Regions from separate parts of the Arthrobacter sp. Y3221087 genome, predicted to be linked through region 2. Evidence: riboswitches for the same ligand, from Rfam matches in the RefSeq annotation. Region 2 holds a riboswitch; each other region holds the start of a gene.
The links. A riboswitch is a leader RNA that binds a small molecule or an ion and turns the genes downstream of it on or off. The one in region 2 is predicted to bind thiamine pyrophosphate.
Positions count from the first base shown of each region.

Region 1: it holds a riboswitch for thiamine pyrophosphate, as region 2 does, so the genes downstream of both, AC5RUO_RS00055 (ECF transporter S component) here and AC5RUO_RS18430 (ECF transporter S component) in region 2, are expected to answer to the same signal.
Region 3: it holds a riboswitch for thiamine pyrophosphate, as region 2 does, so the genes downstream of both, thiC (phosphomethylpyrimidine synthase ThiC) here and AC5RUO_RS18430 (ECF transporter S component) in region 2, are expected to answer to the same signal.
Region 4: it holds a riboswitch for thiamine pyrophosphate, as region 2 does, so the genes downstream of both, thiD (bifunctional hydroxymethylpyrimidine kinase/phosphomethylpyrimidine kinase) here and AC5RUO_RS18430 (ECF transporter S component) in region 2, are expected to answer to the same signal.

Region 1 is NZ_JBNHFE010000001.1:8,753-12,946, forward strand. It holds gene tal (transaldolase) at 1-573, shown strand, start outside; gene rpe (ribulose-phosphate 3-epimerase) at 646-1,323, shown strand; gene AC5RUO_RS00045 (ribose-5-phosphate isomerase) at 1,368-1,841, shown strand; gene AC5RUO_RS00050 (cupin domain-containing protein) at 1,986-2,348, shown strand; TPP riboswitch at 2,405-2,543, shown strand; gene AC5RUO_RS00055 (ECF transporter S component) at 2,604-3,227, shown strand; partial or broken gene AC5RUO_RS00060 (thiazole synthase) at 3,246-4,045, shown strand.
Region 2 is NZ_JBNHFE010000009.1:53,737-57,930, forward strand. It holds gene AC5RUO_RS18420 (energy-coupling factor transporter transmembrane component T family protein) at 1-36, opposite strand, end outside; gene AC5RUO_RS18425 (ABC transporter ATP-binding protein) at 33-1,586, opposite strand; gene AC5RUO_RS18430 (ECF transporter S component) at 1,586-2,209, opposite strand; TPP riboswitch at 2,272-2,407, opposite strand; gene AC5RUO_RS18435 (heme-degrading domain-containing protein) at 2,488-3,039, shown strand; gene AC5RUO_RS18440 (hypothetical protein) at 3,036-3,242, shown strand; gene AC5RUO_RS18445 (DUF4383 domain-containing protein) at 3,341-3,799, shown strand; gene AC5RUO_RS18450 (iron-containing redox enzyme family protein) at 3,861-4,194, shown strand, end outside.
Region 3 is NZ_JBNHFE010000001.1:1,527,483-1,531,676, forward strand. It holds gene thiC (phosphomethylpyrimidine synthase ThiC) at 1-1,434, opposite strand, end outside; TPP riboswitch at 1,429-1,536, opposite strand; gene AC5RUO_RS07225 (amidohydrolase family protein) at 1,616-2,707, shown strand; gene AC5RUO_RS07230 (VOC family protein) at 2,796-3,671, shown strand; gene AC5RUO_RS07235 (hypothetical protein) at 3,759-4,194, shown strand, end outside.
Region 4 is NZ_JBNHFE010000001.1:1,611,856-1,616,049, forward strand. It holds gene AC5RUO_RS07655 (Rne/Rng family ribonuclease) at 1-1,993, shown strand, start outside; TPP riboswitch at 2,143-2,240, shown strand; gene thiD (bifunctional hydroxymethylpyrimidine kinase/phosphomethylpyrimidine kinase) at 2,248-3,798, shown strand; gene rplU (50S ribosomal protein L21) at 4,061-4,194, shown strand, end outside.

The DNA of each region.
Region 1 (4,194 bases), on a different contig from region 2:
GGCCTGAAACAGGCCAAGGAGAACGGCCACGACCTCTCGAAGATCCATTCGGTGGCGTCCTTCTTCGTTTCGCGTGTGGATACCGAGATCGACAAGCGCCTCGACGCCATCGGCACCGACGAAGCCAGGGCGCTCAAGGGCAAGGCAGGCGTCGCCAACGCCCGCTTGGCTTACCAGGTCTACGAGGAGCTGTTTGCCACTGAACGCTGGGCAGTCCTGGCTCAAGCCGGCGCCCGCCGGCAGCGGCCGCTATGGGCCTCCACCGGTGTGAAGGACCCCGCTTACTCGGACACCCTCTACGTCACCGAACTCGCCGCCGTCGACGTGGTAAACACCATGCCCGAGAAAACGCTGGACGCCACTTTCGACCACGGCGTGATCACCGGCGACACGATCACCGGCACATACGAGGAAGCACAAGGTGTGCTCACCGCCATCGAGCGCCTCGGCGTCTCCTACAACGACGTCGTCACTCTCCTGGAATCCGAAGGTCTGGACAAGTTCGTGGCCAGCTGGAAGGAACTGCTGGCCGATGTTGAGGGCGCGCTCTCCAGCGCCCGGAAGGCATCCTGAACCATTGAGTGCGCCCTGCGCGGGACCCATAGGGGTCCCGCGCAGTGGCCGCAGATCAGAAAGGCGGACACCATGTCCAAGCCACCCCTAAATTGCTGTATCAATCCCAGCATCCTGTCGGCCGACTTCGTCAACCTCGAAGCAGAGCTTGCCCGCATCAGCAATGCCGATGCTGTCCACGTGGACGTTATGGACAACCACTTCGTCCCGAACCTGACCATCGGCCTGCCTGTCGTGGAAAGGATCCAGAAGGTCAGTCCTGTGCCGCTGGATGCCCATCTGATGATTTCCAATGCTGACACCTGGGCCCCCCAGTTCGCTGACGCCGGGATTGCCTCGGTCACCTTCCATGTTGAAGCATCGGTTGCACCGATCAAGCTTGCCCGTGAGCTTCGCGCCCGGGGCTCGAAGGCCGGCATGGCCCTGCGCCCTGCCACGCCGGTGGAACCGTACCTGGACATGCTTTCCGAACTGGACATGCTGCTGATCATGACCGTTGAACCGGGCTTTGGCGGCCAGGCCTTTTTGGACGTGATGCTGCCCAAGATCCGCCGGGCTCGCGCCGCCGTCGACGGTTCAGGGGTGAACGTAGCCATCCAGGTGGACGGCGGCATCACGGAAGAAACCATCACCCGTGCCGCCGAGGCCGGCGCCAACGTCTTTGTCGCGGGCTCGGCCGTGTACGGCAAACCTTCCCCTGCTGAGGCAATCGAGTCGCTGCGCGCGAACGGCCAGCTTGCCTTCGCATAGCAGCAGGCCGCCCCATCACCGTTACCAATCTTGAAGGACCCATAATGCGCGTTCACATCGCAACCGACCACGCCGGCATGGAGCTCAGCTCCCATCTGATCACCTCGCTCGCAGCCAGCGGCTACGAGATGGTGGACCACGGACCGGCCGCCTACGACGCCGAGGACGACTACCCCGCATTCTGCATCAACGCCGCCGCCGCCGTCGTGGCCGACCGGGCGGCAGGCATGGACGCGCTCGGAATCGTGCTGGGCGGCTCCGGCAACGGCGAGCAAATCGCCGCAAACAAGGTCAAGGGAGTCCGGGCAGCCCTCGCGTGGAACCTCGACACAGCCAGGCTCGCCCGCCAACACAACGATGCCAACGTGGTCGCCGTCGGAGGCAGGCAGCACAGCGTCGAAGAGGCCACGGAACTGGTCAAAGCATTCCTGGCAGAACCATTTACTAATGCCGAACGCCATGAGCGCCGCATCGGCAAAATCGCTACCTTCGAAACCACGGGCGAGATCGTCGAATAACCCCCACCAACAAAACCCCGGGCCAAGGTTGTCGTCAACCCTGCCGCCAGCCATCCCGGAAAGTTCTCCCGCTGCTTAGACCAGTCGGGGATCCCAACACCGACTCTCCCGTCCCGGGGGAGCAACCCAGAAAGGAAGATTCACATGAGCATAACTTTCGAGCCGACCGCCCTCTTCCAGGGGAAGCTGGACGAAGCACCGCTCGGTCCACCCCTGGCCGAAGTGCTGGGCGACGAGATTCCGACGCGGATCACTATCCCCTTTACCAGCGATGATTCCCGGATCCTCTCCGGAGTCTGGGAAGCTGACCCAGGCCTTTCACGATGGGAGTTTCTGGAGCGCGGCGAGTCGATCTACGTCCTTGAAGGCCGCATGGTGGTTACCGAGGATGGCGGAGAGCCGACTACCGTAGAGGCCGGAACCGCAGCTATCTTCCCCATCGGTTGGAAGGGCACCTGGGAAATCCAGGAGCGCATCAGAAAATTCTTCGTCATTTTCACGCCCTGACCCAGGGAAACTGTAAGGCCTGGACACGTGCCAGGCCTTACAGTTTGTAGCCATTCATACAACGACAGGGGAGCGCCGCCATCCGGCACTGGCCATGGCCGGGGACCGCAGGTGGGCGCTGAGAGTGCGGACAGCCGCAGACCCTCGAACCTGATCCGGCTAGTACCGGCGCAAGGGAGTCGAGTTCTCGAAGTCCGGTAACGGCAGTAGCCGCGTGCCGTGCTTTCCCCTCCTGTTTCCCAGGAGGATTTTTTCATGAGCACTGCAGCAATCAAGAAGACCACCAGCAAGTCCTGGCGCGTCGTGGACATCGTGGTGGCGGCCCTGATCGCCATCGCCGGCGGCGTGATTTTCTGGGCCTGGTCCCAGGGCGCGGCCGCGGTCTCCGGGCCCATGAACGCGGTTTACCCGCCCCTGACCGGCCTGATCGCCGGCGGCTGGATGATCCCGGCAGTGCTGGGCATGCTGATCATCCGCAAGCCCGGCGCGGCATTGTTCTGCGAGACCGTGGCAGCCACCGGTGAGCTCCTGATGGGCTCGCAGTACGGCGCCTCGGTGCTGTTCTCAGGCTTGGTCCAGGGCCTGGGCGCTGAAATCATCTTCGCGATCATCGTTTACAAGAAGTTCAACCTGCCGGTGTCGCTGCTGGCCGGTGCTGCCGCGGGCCTGTTCTGCGGCCTGAACGATTCCTTCGCGCCGTGGGGCTGGAACATTGCGTACTCCGGCGGTGACAAGCTTGCCTACATCATCTTCACCGCGATTTCCGGCGCGGTCATCGCCGGTGCCCTGTCATGGATCGCGACCCGTGGCCTGGCGAAGACCGGGGTCCTGAGCTCCTTTGCCTCGCGCAAGGCAGCCACGGAGTCCGTCCTCTCCTGAGGCCTGAAAGGTTAGCTGATGACCATCACCACCGAAATGTGCGTGGACAGCGATCCGTTGATCATTGACGGAGTCGAAATAACTTCGCGGCTCATTATGGGCATTGGCGGAGCCCCCAGCCTGGACGGACTCGGAAGCGCCCTCGTTGCTTCTGGGACCGAGCTGACCACCGTCGCCATGCGGCGCTATTCGCCGTCGGAGGCCGGTTCCTTATTCCAACTCCTGCTCGACCACAAGATCCGGGTGCTGCCCAACACCGCAGGCTGCTTCACGGCAAAAGATGCGGTGCTCACCGCCGAAATGGCGCGCGAAGCATTGGAAACCGACTGGGCAAGCTCGAGGTGATAGCTGACGAGCACACCCTGTTGCCCGATGCCGTGGAACTGGTCGATGCCACGGAGCAATTGGTCAACCGCGGCTTCAAGGTATTCGCGTACACCAACGATGATCCGGTCCTGGCCCTACGGCTCGAGCATCTGGGAGCCTCCACCGTTATGCCCCTTGGCTCACCCATCGGCACGGGCCTGGGCATCCCGAGCCCGCACAACATCGAGCTGATTGTGTCCCGCGCTTCCGTGCCCGTCGTGCTCGACGCTGGCATCGGAACCGCCTCGGACGCGGCCTTTGCAATGGAACTGGGGTGTGACGCTGTCCTGCTGGCTACAGCTGTCACCCGGGCACAGAATCCGGTGCGCATGGCCACCGCATTTAAACACGCAGTCCTCTCTGGAAGGCTGGCGAACCGCGGCGGCCGCATACCCCGCCGCGAGCATGCACTGGCGTCATCACCCTTGGAAGGACGAGCCGAGTTCCTGTAACGGGGTGCAGGCACCACCGACTGCAAGCCGTCCAAAACGGTAGGTAAAACCATCCTGATACAGCGTTTCCCACGACCACACATGACGGGATCATGGATGCCGGGAAGGAGCAGAGATGACGACACAAACGTCCGTCCGGCTGCTCCGCG
Region 2 (4,194 bases):
GGCGTTGTTGCCGCGCAGGTGCAGTTCCTGCCTCACAGGGCTACCTTTTCCGCCGCGGCCAACTTCAGCTCGGTTCCGCCCAGGGCGGCGGTGAACTCGGCGTCGTGGGTCACGGACACCACGGCGGTGCCGGAGTCCAGGAGCTCGGAGAGGAAGGACGCCAGCTCAGCCCAGGTGTTGGCGTCCTGGCCGAATGTGGGCTCATCCAGGACCAGGACCTGCGGGCTGGCCGCCAGGACGGTTGCCACCGAGAGCCGCCGCTTCTCCCCGCCCGAGAGGGTGTAGGGATTGGCATCCACCAGGGGCGTGAGCCTCAGCCGCTCCAGCAGCTCGTCAACGCGGTCCTCGCCGTGGCCCAGATGGTGCGGGCCAAACAGCAGCTCATCATGCACCCTGCCGGTGACAAACTGGTGTTCCGGCTCCTGGAACACCGTGCCTATCCGCTCGATCAGTTGCTCGGCCCTCCACCTGAAGGGGTCGATTCCCGCGCCCCGGCTGAGGCGGGTTGTTGCCGAGATCTTGCCCGCAACCGGCTCCAGCAGCCCCGCGAGGGTCAGTGCAAAGGTGGACTTACCGGCACCGTTGGGCCCGGTGATGGCAAGCGCCTGCCCGGCCCGTACCTGCGCGGTGATGTCCTCCTGCACCGGAAGCGGCTGGATTTTCCGGAATCCGCTGCGGCGCGGGCGTTCCCGGGAGACAGCCACTTTCTCCGCGGCCAGCATCAGGTCTCCCGCGCCCGGACAGGTGGCGTCTGTGCGGGGACGGGTGGCCGGCACGTAGCCGGGCACCCACACCCCTGCGGCGGCCAGCATGGTGCGGGCCTCGTCCAGGACCCGGTCCGGCGGACCTTCCAGGAGGACGCCAGAATCGGCGGCTGAGCCTGGTTGCAGGACCACGATCCGGTCCACCAGGTCCTTCCACACCGACACCCGGTGCTCCACCACCACCAGCGTGGCACCGGTCTTGTCCAGGCAGCGAGCCACGGCGTCCCGGACCTCCAGCACCCCGGCCGGATCGAGGTTGGCGGTGGGTTCGTCCAGCAGGATCAGCCCGGGCCGCATCGCCAGGATGCCTGCCAGCGCAAGCCGCTGTTTCTGCCCGCCGGACAGCGCCGACGTCGGATGGTCCAGCGGCAGGTGGGACAGCCCGACGTCGGCGAGCGCCTCGTGCACTCGGGTCCAGATGGCGTCGCGGGGGACGGCGAGGTTCTCCGCGCCGAACGCGACGTCGTCCCCGACCCTGGAGAGGACCACCTGGGTTTCGGGGTCCTGCTGCATCAGTCCGGCCCGTCCGCGCTGCCCCCGGGGGGACCCGCCGTCGACGAGCAGTGAACCTGACTCGTCGGAGTCGCCGGCCTCGCCGTCGTCGTTCACATCGCCCAGGACCCCGGCGAGGGCGTGCAGCAGCGTGGACTTGCCGGCGCCCGAGGGTCCGAGCAGCAGGACGCGCTCCCCCGGTGAGATGTCCAGGTCAAGGGCGTGGACGGCGGGCTTGGCACGCCCTGCATGCCGCCAGCCCCAGCCACGCGCCGTGACTGCGGCCGGCCGCACCGCCCCGGCCGTGCCGTGGTGGGTAGGTGCCTGCATCAGGAGAAGACAGGCTCCGTTGCTGCCTTGCGGGAAGCGAAGGAGCTCAGGACCCCGGTCCTGGCCAGGCCGCGGGTGGCGATCCAGGACAGGGCACCGGCGATGATCGCGCCGGAGATGGCGGTGAAGATGATGTAGGCCAGCTTGTCACCGCCGGAGTACGCGATGTTCCAGCCCCACGGCGCGAAGGAATCGTTCAGGCCGCAGAACAGGCCCGCGGCAGCACCGGCCAGCAGCGACACCGGCAGGTTGAACTTCTTGTAGACGAAAATCGCGAAGATGATTTCGGCGCCCAGGCCCTGGACGAAGCCGGAGAACAGCACGGACGCGCCGTACTGTGAGCCCATCAGGAGCTCACCGGTGGCTGCCACGGTCTCGCAGAACAGCGCAGCGCCGGGCTTGCGGATGATCAGCATGCCCAGCACTGCCGGGATCATCCAGCCGCCGGCGATCAGGCCGGTGAGGGGCGGGTAGACGGCGTTCATCGGGCCGGATACCGCGGCCGCGCCCTGGGACCAGGCCCAGAAAATCACGCCGCCGGCGATAGCGATCAGGGCCGCCACCACGATGTCCACGACGCGCCAGGACTTGCTGGTGGTCTTCTTGATTGCTGCAGTGCTCATGAAAAAAATCCTCCTGGGAAACAGGAGGGGAAAGCACGGCAGACGGCACTTCGCCGCTGCCGGACTTCGAGAACTCGACTCCCTTGCGCCGGTACTAACCGGATCAGGTTCGAGGGTCTGCGGCTGTCCGCACTCTCAGCGCCCACCTGCGGTTCCCGGCCATGCGGGCCCGACGGCGGCGCTCCCCTGTCGTTATGTGTTGCTTGCTTGAATAATGCATTGGATTGCCCTGTTGGGCGTGGTCCAGTTTACACCGGGACAGGGGTAGATTGTGGGCCATGACTGCCAATCCGCCGCATGTGACTGAGTTCGATCCAGACTCCGATTCCGCCCAGCCGGAGGGATCCCTGCAGGTCCTCATCGGCCGCGTCGAGGGTGAAATCCATGAACTCCAGTTTCCGGGCTTCTCCATGGATGATGCGCTCAACCTTGGCCTCCTCCTGGTGGAGCTGGGCAAGGAGCGCGGCCTGCCCATCGCTATCGACATCACCAAGGGCGAACAGGTCCTCTTCCATGTGGCATTGCCGGGCGCCACGCCGGACAACGAACACTGGATCCGCGCGAAGCAACGGACAGCCGCACGGTACGAAGTGCCTTCCCTGCTGGTGGGGCTGCGCGGGCGGCTGCGCGGAGGCAGGATCGAGGACGAGGGCTGGTTCGACCAGACCCGCTACGCGGCACATGGCGGGTCTTTCCCTGTCTATGTGACGGGCGTGGGAGCGGTGGCCACCGTCACCGTGTCCGGGCTGCCGCAGGTGCAGGACCACGACCTGGTGGTGGAGGCCATGCGTGAGGTGTTGCGGTCGACCGGGGCTGACGGGGCACCATGACCGGCACTCCCGCTGACAATCCCGTCCGGGCGGCGGTGGACAAGGCCGAAGACGAGATGATCTTCATCGGCCCGGACCATCCCTACTATCCCCTGCTGGCCGAGCTGGTGTCCGCCGTCGGCAAGGCCTGGCAGCAGGGGTATGAGCAGGGCCGCAGCGGCGGGCACCACCCGAACCCCTACACTTGGACCGGGCTGGCCTGACGGGTTTCCAGCTGCCGGCGGGGAAACAAAGCCTGCTTAGCTTTTATTAGTAATCATGCTTACTATGTTGTTTCCACCGCGTACGAGGAGTCCAGGACATGGCAGTCAGCACCCGCCCACCGGGCGTCCGAACCGCGCTGCAGTGGTCCACGCTGGCTGTTGCCGGCATCTTCCTGTTCGCCGGCATCCTTGGATTCGTTCCGGGTATCACCAGCAACTACGGCTCCCTCGACTTTGCCGGCCCCGGTTCAGAGGCCCTTTTGCTGGGTACGTTCCAAGTGTCCGTCCTCCACAATCTTGTCCACCTCCTCTTCGGCGCCGCCGGAGTGTTCATGGCACGCACCCACCGGCAGGCCCGGAACTTCCTTATATACGGCGGCGTCATCTACTTGGTCCTCTGGCTGTACGGACTGCTCATCGGGGACGACACCCCCGCGAACTTCATCCCGGAAAACTATGCGGACAACTGGCTGCACCTCATTTTGGGGCTGGCCATGATCACGCTTGCGGTCCTCCTCTCCCCGCGGACCACGCCGGCGGACAGCCGGAAATCCTGACCACACCCACCGGCCGCCAGCGCAGACGGCACGGTCACAACCCGAGACCTAGGAGCAACCCATGCGAATCCCGGAACCCCGAGGCCCCATCAGCAGCACGCTGTTCAACGTACTTGCAGGCGCGCCTGGAGGCTCCGTCGAATCATTGGCCGGGCTGCGGGAGCTCGCCTCGAACCGGCTGGCCGAAACCGTGGACATCATCGGCGACGACGATGCCCAGCTGGCCCTTTTCTGCCTGTACGAGCTGCACTACTCCGGGCTGGACGGCGTCACGGACCACTGGGAATGGGATGCCGGGCTGATCCAGGTCCGGCAGATCCTGGAAAAGCCGTTCGAAGCGGCCCTTCGGGCGGCGGCCGCCGAGGCTGCCGGAGAGCTGGAACTTCCGGGGGAGC
Region 3 (4,194 bases), on a different contig from region 2:
CTTGACGTCGTCCTTGTTGGGCAGGCCGAGGTGTTCCTTCGGTGTCACGTAGCAGAGCATCGCCGTGCCGTAGCGGGCGATTTCCGTAGCGCCGATGGCTGAGGTGATGTGGTCGTAGCCGGGTGCCACGTCGGTAACCAGGGGACCCAGGGTGTAGAAGGGCGCACCCTTGCACAGCTCCTGCTGGCGCTCCACGTTTTCACGGACCAGGTGGAAGGGGATGTGCCCGGGACCTTCCACCATCACCTGGACGTCGTATTCCCAGGCCCGCAGGGTGAGTTCCGCGAGCGTGTCCAGCTCCGCGAACTGGGCGGCGTCGTTCGCGTCCGCCGTGGCGCCCGGCCGCAGCCCGTCCCCAAGGGAAAACGCGACGTCGTATTTGGCGAAGATTTCACACAGCTCGTCGAAGTGCGTGTAGAGGAAATTCTCCTGGTGGTGGGCCAGGCACCAGCCGGCCATGATGGAGCCGCCGCGCGACACGATGCCCGTGACCCGGTTTGCTGTCAGCGGCACGTAGCGCAGGAGGACGCCGGCGTGCACCGTCATGTAGTCCACGCCCTGCTCGCACTGCTCAATGACGGTGTCGCGGAAGATCTCCCAGGTCAGCTTGTGGGCTTCGCCATTGACCTTCTCCAGCGCCTGGTAGATGGGCACGGTACCGATCGGCACGGGGGAGTTCCGGATGATCCATTCCCGCGTGGTGTGGATGTCATCGCCGGTGGAGAGGTCCATCACGGTGTCCGCGCCCCACTGCGTGGCCCACTGCAGCTTGTCCACCTCTTCCGCGATGGAACTGGTGACAGCGGAGTTGCCGATGTTGGCGTTAATCTTCACCAGGAATGCCTTGCCGATGATCATCGGCTCCGACTCGGGGTGGTTGATGTTGCTGGGGATGATGGCGCGGCCCGCCGCCAGCTCGCTGCGGACCAGCTCCACGTCGCAGTTTTCGCGCAGGGCCACGAAGCGCATCTCAGGGGTGATGATGCCCTGCCTGGCATAGTGCATCTGGGTCACGGTCCGTCCCACGACGGCGCGGCGGGGCACCGGCTGCGCGCCCTTCCACTCGGCTGACGCGGCGCCGCGGCGGACAGCCGAGCGGCCGTCGTCGAGCAGGTTCCTGCCCCTGCCGCTGTACGCCTCGGTGTCTCCCCTCTCCGCGATCCATGCTGCCCGGAAAGGCGGCAGCCCCATTACCGGATCACTGCCCGGTCCGGCGGTCCGGTAGGTGCGGAAGGGCGGGTTCGCCTCTCCATTGGGGGACGGTTCCAGGGAGATTTCCGTCACCGGGACCCGGATGCCGGATTCGCCATCTTCGATGAAGGCCAGCGCATGCGATGCCAGTGACCGGGTGGCAGGTGCCCCTGGCTTTCCGTCCGGCAGTGCGCTCCCGGACTGGTTTTGGGCAGGGCTCCGCTGTTCATTTGGTGTACTCAAGGAATACTCACTTCCTTCGCCGGCATTACCCGGACAGGTTCGACGGTCGCAGGCTGCCTCAGCCCGATCTCAGCCCCTGCAGGGGCCCCCGTGTGGTCAGGAACGAAGCTACCACAGCCGCTTCGCAGATCCTTGCCACGACTGCCGGTGCTAGCATGACTGGCGGCGAAAAGGGAGTCCGATGCCGGAAATCATAGAATTCAGCGGCCCTGTGCTGACCGGGCCGGCCAGCGAACACCGGGGCCTGTGGTCCGTGGACGGGGTGCTGACGTTTATCCGCCCGCAGCAGGCTCCGGACCGGGTGCTGGACGGGTGGGTGCTGCCCGGCCTGGTGGATGCCCACTGCCATATCGGGCTGGGGCCGGAGGGTCCGGTGGATTCCGACGCCGCGGCGGGCCAGGCCCGGGCGGACCTGGCTGCCGGAACGCTGCTGGTGCGTGATGCCGGCTCACCGGCCGACACCCGGTGGATGCAGGGCGGCCGGGACTTCCCGGTGCTGATCCGGGCCGGACGCCATGTGGCCCGCACACGCCGGTACCTCCGCGGCTTCGCGGACGAGGTGGAACCGGAGGACCTGGTGGAGGCCGTGCGCAAACAGGCCCGCGACGGCGACGGCTGGGTCAAGCTCGTCGGGGACTGGATCGACCGCGGAGCCGGCGACCTGGCACCCTCGTTTCCGGCCGGCGTCGTCCGTGACGCCGTCCGGGCCGCCCATGACGAGGGCGCCCGCGTTACTGCGCACTGCTTCGCCGAAGACACCCTTGACCAGATGCTGGATGCGGGCATTGACTGCATCGAGCACGCCACCGGGCTCCTGCCGCGGCACCTTCCCCGTTTTGCGGAACAGGGCGTGCCCATCGTCCCTACCCTGGTCAACATCGCCACGTTCCCCGACATTGCTGCGCAGGCACAGCACAAATTCCCGCGCTACGCGGCGCACATGATGGCCCTGTGGGAGCGGCGCCTGGAGCGGGTGGGTGAGGCTTACGACGCCGGCGTGAGGATTTACGCAGGTACCGACGCCGGCAGCGTCATCAGGCACGGCAGGATCGCCGACGAGATCCTTGCCCTGCACCAGGCAGGCCTGCCCATGGCGGCTGCGCTGGACGCTGCCTGCTGGGCGGCGCGGGAGTGGCTCGGAGCCGACGGCGTGGCTGAGGGGGCGCGTGCCGACGTCGTTCTCTGCCGGGAGGATCCGCGCACCCGGCCGGAAGCTGTCCGGGATCTTTCCCACGTGGTGCTGGGAGGCCGCATCATCACCCGCGGACCATAGAAAAGTACTTGGAATAAATTGAAGGTTCAAGTAATTTTAACTGTGACAGGCCGTTCCCTCAGTTCGGCCCCAGCACAGGGAGCACTCAATGACCGCAGAAGCCACCAGCCAGGATCTTCTTCCCGCCGACCTCACCATGGGCACCGTGATGCTCAAGGTCGGTGACATGAAGGTCATGACCGACTACTACCAGCGCGCCCTCGGCCTCGACGTCGTCGCCGAGCAGGACGGCGGCCTCTACCTCGGCCGCCGCCAGAAGCCGCTTGTCCACCTGGCACCCGCTCCCGGACTGAACCTTCCGGGCAGGGGGGAGGCCGGCCTCTTCCATACCGCGCTGTTGTTCGAGGACCAGGCCTCCCTTGCTGCAACCATCGCCACCGCCGCCCGCTTCGACCCGCATTCGTTCACCGGCAGCGCCGACCACCTCGTCAGCGAGGCCTTCTATTTCAATGACCCGGAAGGCAACGGCATTGAGCTGTACTGGGACCGGCCGCGCAGCAACTGGTCCTGGAACGGGACGGACGTGGTGATGGACAGCCTGGCACTGCCGCCGCAGCGTTACCTCGAGCAGCACCTCACGGAGGAATCCCTGGAAGCGCAGCACTCCACCGCGGCCGGCGTCGGCCACGTCCACCTCCAGGTGGGCGACGTGCAGTCCGCCCGCAACTTCTACGTTGGCATCCTCGGCTTCGAGAAGACCGCGGGGTGGCACGGGCAGGCCCTCTTTGTCTCTGCAGGCCGGTACCACCACCACATGGCCATGAACGTCTGGAACAGCCGGGGCGCCGGGCCCCGGAAGGACACGCTGGGCCTGGGTGAGGTGCTCATCGAAGTGCCCAACGGTGACGACGTCGGCGCGCTGGCTGACCGCCTGAAAGTCGCCGGGGTTCCGTCCCGCCACACCGGGGCCGAGCTGCGGTTCGAGGACCCGTGGCGCAACAACATCCGGGTGGCAGTACGCTGACGCCGGTGCCCCCGTACTAGGCTGAAACCGAAAGGCCGGTGCGGGTGACCGCCCCGTCCGCCGCATTTTCGACGGAAGGTTACCCCAATGGGCTTCACCGAGATCTTTGTCGCCACCCATGATGCAGCGCTCAAGCGCGCCGGTCTTTTGGACGAAGGCGGGGGAGCCCCCGCCGGCCAGGGGGTCCGCATCCCGGACATCACCGACTACGAGGTGGAACAGCTCGGGGACCTGGCCGGTACGGCCGTACACGCCGGGGGAGCAGACTACGAGCTGACCATGGTCGATGTCACCAGCGATTCCCTTCTTGCCGTGCCCCCGGCCATGGTCCGGGCGCTGGCCGACCTGCTGACCTACGAAACCGAAGGCGAAGGCAACGTCCTGGACGACGTCGCCGAGCAGTGGGCGGCACAGGAGGACATGCCGTTCGGCGCTGACCAGGCCCGTGCGTATGTCCAGCAGCTGGCCGAACTTGCCGGCGGCGTCGACGATTCAGAACGGACGGGACTGTACGTCTGGTCCG
Region 4 (4,194 bases), on a different contig from region 2:
GCTGCCCTCCATGGAGGCAGCATTCGTTGACATCGGGCGCGGTCGCAACGCCGTCCTGTATGCCGGCGAGGTCAACTGGGAGGCCGTCAACCTCGAAGGCAAGCAGCGCCGCATCGAAAACGCCCTTAAGTCAGGCGACACCGTCCTGGTCCAGGTCACCAAGGACCCGGTCGGCCACAAGGGCGCACGCCTGACCAGCCAGATCTCGCTGCCCGGCCGTTACCTTGTGTACGTTCCCGGCGGGTCCATGACTGGCATCTCACGCAAGCTGCCCGACGTCGAACGCAACCGGCTTAAGCGCATCCTCAAGGACCGCCTCCCGGAGCAGGCCGGCGTCATTGTGCGCACCGCGGCCGAAGGGGCGTCCGAGGAAGAGCTGACGCACGACATCAACCGGCTCCGCGCCCAGTGGGAAGGCATCGAAAGCCAGTCCACCTCTACCAAGGTCCTGGCTCCCGAACTGCTGTACGGCGAACCGGACCTCACCATCAAGGTTGTGCGCGACGTCTTCAACGAGGACTTCTCCAAGCTGATTGTGTCCGGTGAAGAGGCTTGGGACACCATCGAGGCCTACGTCACCTACGTTGCCCCGGACCTGGTGGGCCGCCTTGAGAAGTGGATCAAGGACCAGGACATCTTCGCCGCCTGGCGAATCGACGAGCAAATCCACAAGGCCCTGGAACGGAAGGTCTTCCTGCCGTCCGGCGGTTCCCTGGTGATCGACCGCACCGAAGCCATGACCGTGGTGGACGTCAATACGGGCAAGTTCACGGGCAGCGGCGGCAACCTTGAGGAAACCGTCACCAAGAACAACCTCGAAGCAGCCGAGGAAGTGGTGCGCCAGCTCCGCCTCCGGGACATCGGCGGCATCATCGTCATCGACTTCATCGACATGGTCCTGGAATCGAACCGGGACCTGGTCTTGCGCCGCCTGGTGGAATGCCTGGGCCGCGACCGCACCAAGCACCAGGTTGCCGAAGTCACGTCCCTGGGCCTGGTCCAGATGACCCGGAAGCGCATGGGCACCGGGCTCCTGGAGGTCTTTGGCGAGCAGTGCGAGGCCTGCGCCGGACGCGGCGTCGTCACCCACGACGACCCCGTGGAGCACCGCCGCGCCAACATCGTTGCTGCCGAGCACCACGTGCAGCGCACCGACAGCCGGCCTGACGCCCGTGCCGAAAGCCACCGGAACGAGGGCCAGCGGACCGACAGCAGCCAGCCCGGGGGACGCCCGGACCGCAAGCGGCGGCGCGGACGCGGCGGCCAGCAGCCCGATGTTGCGCCGGCGCCCGCTGTGCATGTCCACACCGTCCACCCGGACCCGGCCGACGCCGAGCGCCACGCCAAGGCTGAAGCCACCAGGCTGGCCCTTGCCAACATCGCGGCGGCTGCGCATGCGGCGCACCTGCATGACGACGAGGTCGCGGCGGCGAGGCAGGCCCAGTCGGCCCAGCCCGCGGCGCCTGCCGTGGAAGAGAAGCACGACGCCGGTACCCCGCCACGGCCTGCGGCTGTCCTGACCTTCGGCGGCGAGAAGGTTGCCCTGCCCTTCGTGGAGCACGCGGAAGAGCAGCCGCCCCGCCCTGCCCTCACCCTGGACAGGCTCGCGGAAGCCTTCGCCCACCTGGGCGAAACGGCGCCTGCCGCCGAAACCCCCGCGGAAGAACCGGAAGCCAGGCAACCCGAGGCCAGCCCTGGCGAGGCGGAGCAGCCGGTTCCTGCAGAAGCGGAGAAGGACTGGTCTGACCACACGGTGGACCAGTCCCGCCAGCGCCGGCCGCGGCGCAACCGCAGCGCCAGCCGCGCCCAGGGTGCAGCCAACGAAACCAGCGTGCAGCAGCACGAGAACGTTCCGGCACCCAGCGCCGGACACAGCCATGCTGCCAAGGCCCCGGAAACCGGATCGGCCTCACAGGAACGCAAGGAAGGCGCGCCCAAGCCCGCCGAGGCGCCCATCATCCTGGGCGTCGGGGTTCCTGCCTCTGAGCTCTAAGCCCAGGCAGGGCCACTGTGTGACCCGGGAAGTCCCCGCCTTATGGGCCGTTCCCCTCCGTATTCCGGGGGGAACGGCCCATAAGGCGGGGACTTCCTGCGTGCGGTGGCTGTCACTTTTCCCGGCTCCCAGGTCAGCGGCTAGGCTGGGTAACCGACACGGGGTGCCGCGCGAAGGGCCGGCTGAGATCCAGACCCGTTGAACCTGTCCGGCTAGTACCGGCGAAGGGATGTCCTTTGTCTTCGACCCTCTTTATGCCCGCGGAAACTTCCCAGCCCGGCGCCGTCCCGGATGCAACCGTCCAGGCCGCGCCCGGCCAGCCAGCGCTGCGCCGGGACGTGCCGCGCGTCCTGTCCATTGCCGGTTCGGACCCGTCCGGCGGCGCCGGCATCCAGGCGGACCTGAAAAGCATTGCGGCGCACGGCGGCTACGGCATGGCTGCCATCGCCGCCCTCACCGCGCAGAACACCCGCGGCGTGGCTGCCGTCCACCTGCCGCCCGCGTCATTCCTCGCCTGCCAGCTGGATGCCATCAGTGACGACATCAGCATCGATGCCGTCAAAATCGGCATGCTGGGCGACGCCGGAGTAATCGCCACAGTCCGGACCTGGCTGGAGAAGGTGCGTCCCGCCGTCGTGGTCCTCGACCCGGTAATGGTGGCCACCAGCGGTGACCGGTTGCTTCAGGAATCCGCCGAGGCGGCGCTCCGCGATCTGCTGCCGCTGGCCCACCTCATCACCCCGAACCTGGCCGAACTTGCCATGCTCGTGGGCGAAGAACCCCGGGATTCCTGGGCCGGGGCCCTGGAGCAAGGGCGGAAGCTGGCCGATGCCACCGGAGCAACCGTGCTGGTGAAGGGCGGCCACCTGCCAGATGCGCAATGCCCGGACGCACTGGTGAACACCACCGGCCTGCTGCGGGCGGAGGTCATCGAGGTACCGGGGGAGCGGGTGGCCACCAGGAACAGCCACGGAACGGGGTGCTCGCTGTCCTCTGCAATGGCCACGGTGCAGGCGCGGCGGGGGGACTGGGAGGCGTCGCTGCGGGAAGTGAAGCCCTGGCTGGCGGGGGCGCTCGCGGACTCCGCCCGGCTTGAGGTAGGGGCCGGCAACGGGCCCGTGCACCACTTCCACCACCTGCGGGCCGTTCCGCAGCCGGGGTCATTCGAAGCCCTGCTCCGGACTGAAGCTGAAGCGGACCTGGACGCCATCTACAGCCTGGACTTCATCCGCGGCCTGGTCTCGGGCAGCCTGCCGGAAAAGGAGTTTGCCTATTACCTGGCCCAGGATGCCATCTACCTGAACGGCTACTCCCGCGTGCTGGCACGGGCAAGCGCCCTGGCCCCCACGGAGGCGGAGCAGCTGTTCTGGGCCGGATCCGCGCAGCAGTGCCTGGAGGTTGAGTCCGAGCTGCACCGGTCCTGGCTCAGCTCGCGTCCCGTCCAGGCCGAACTTGGCTCCGTAACAAAGTCCTACGTCGACCACCTCATGGCGGCCTCGGCGTCGGGCAGTTATGCGGTGCTTGCCGCGGCTGTCCTGCCGTGCTTCTGGCTGTATGCAGAGGTGGGCAGGACCCTCCACGCCCAGTTCCTCGCCGCGGGCGAACCGGCAGGCCACCCCTACGCGGAGTGGCTCCGGACGTACGCTGACGAGGACTTCGCCGAAGCGACCCGGAAGGCCATTGCCATTGTGGATGCGGCCGGGCGGAGCGGCTCGGACGCCGAGCGGGCAGCCATGGTCACGGCCTTCAAGCAGTCCTGCCGCCTGGAAGTGGACTTTTTCGACGCGCCGCGGCTGCACGCCTGAGCCTGTGGCGCCCGTCCCGCCGGTACCATGGTTGGTGCGCGGCCCCGCCGTCCGGCCGGCCTGTGGTTCCTATCACAGCCGGCGCGCAGGAGCCAGCCTCATTTGCGGCCGAAGACAAAATTAGCGTAGTCTAGTTCTTCGGTGCTTACGCCAACACTTGGGTTATGACCCCACGGCGTTGAGGCACAGCGAGAAGCCAGCCTGTTAGAGCCGGTTCCGCACGCAAATTTAGTTAGAAACGTCGAGAGAAGTGAGTTCCCAAGTGGTGTACGCGATTGTCCGCGCAGGCGGCCGCCAAGAGAAGGTTTCCGTCGGAGACTTCGTTACCCTGAACCGCGTCGCCGGTGGGGCTGGCAGCACCATTCAGCTGCCCGCACTGCTCCTGGTTGACGGTGA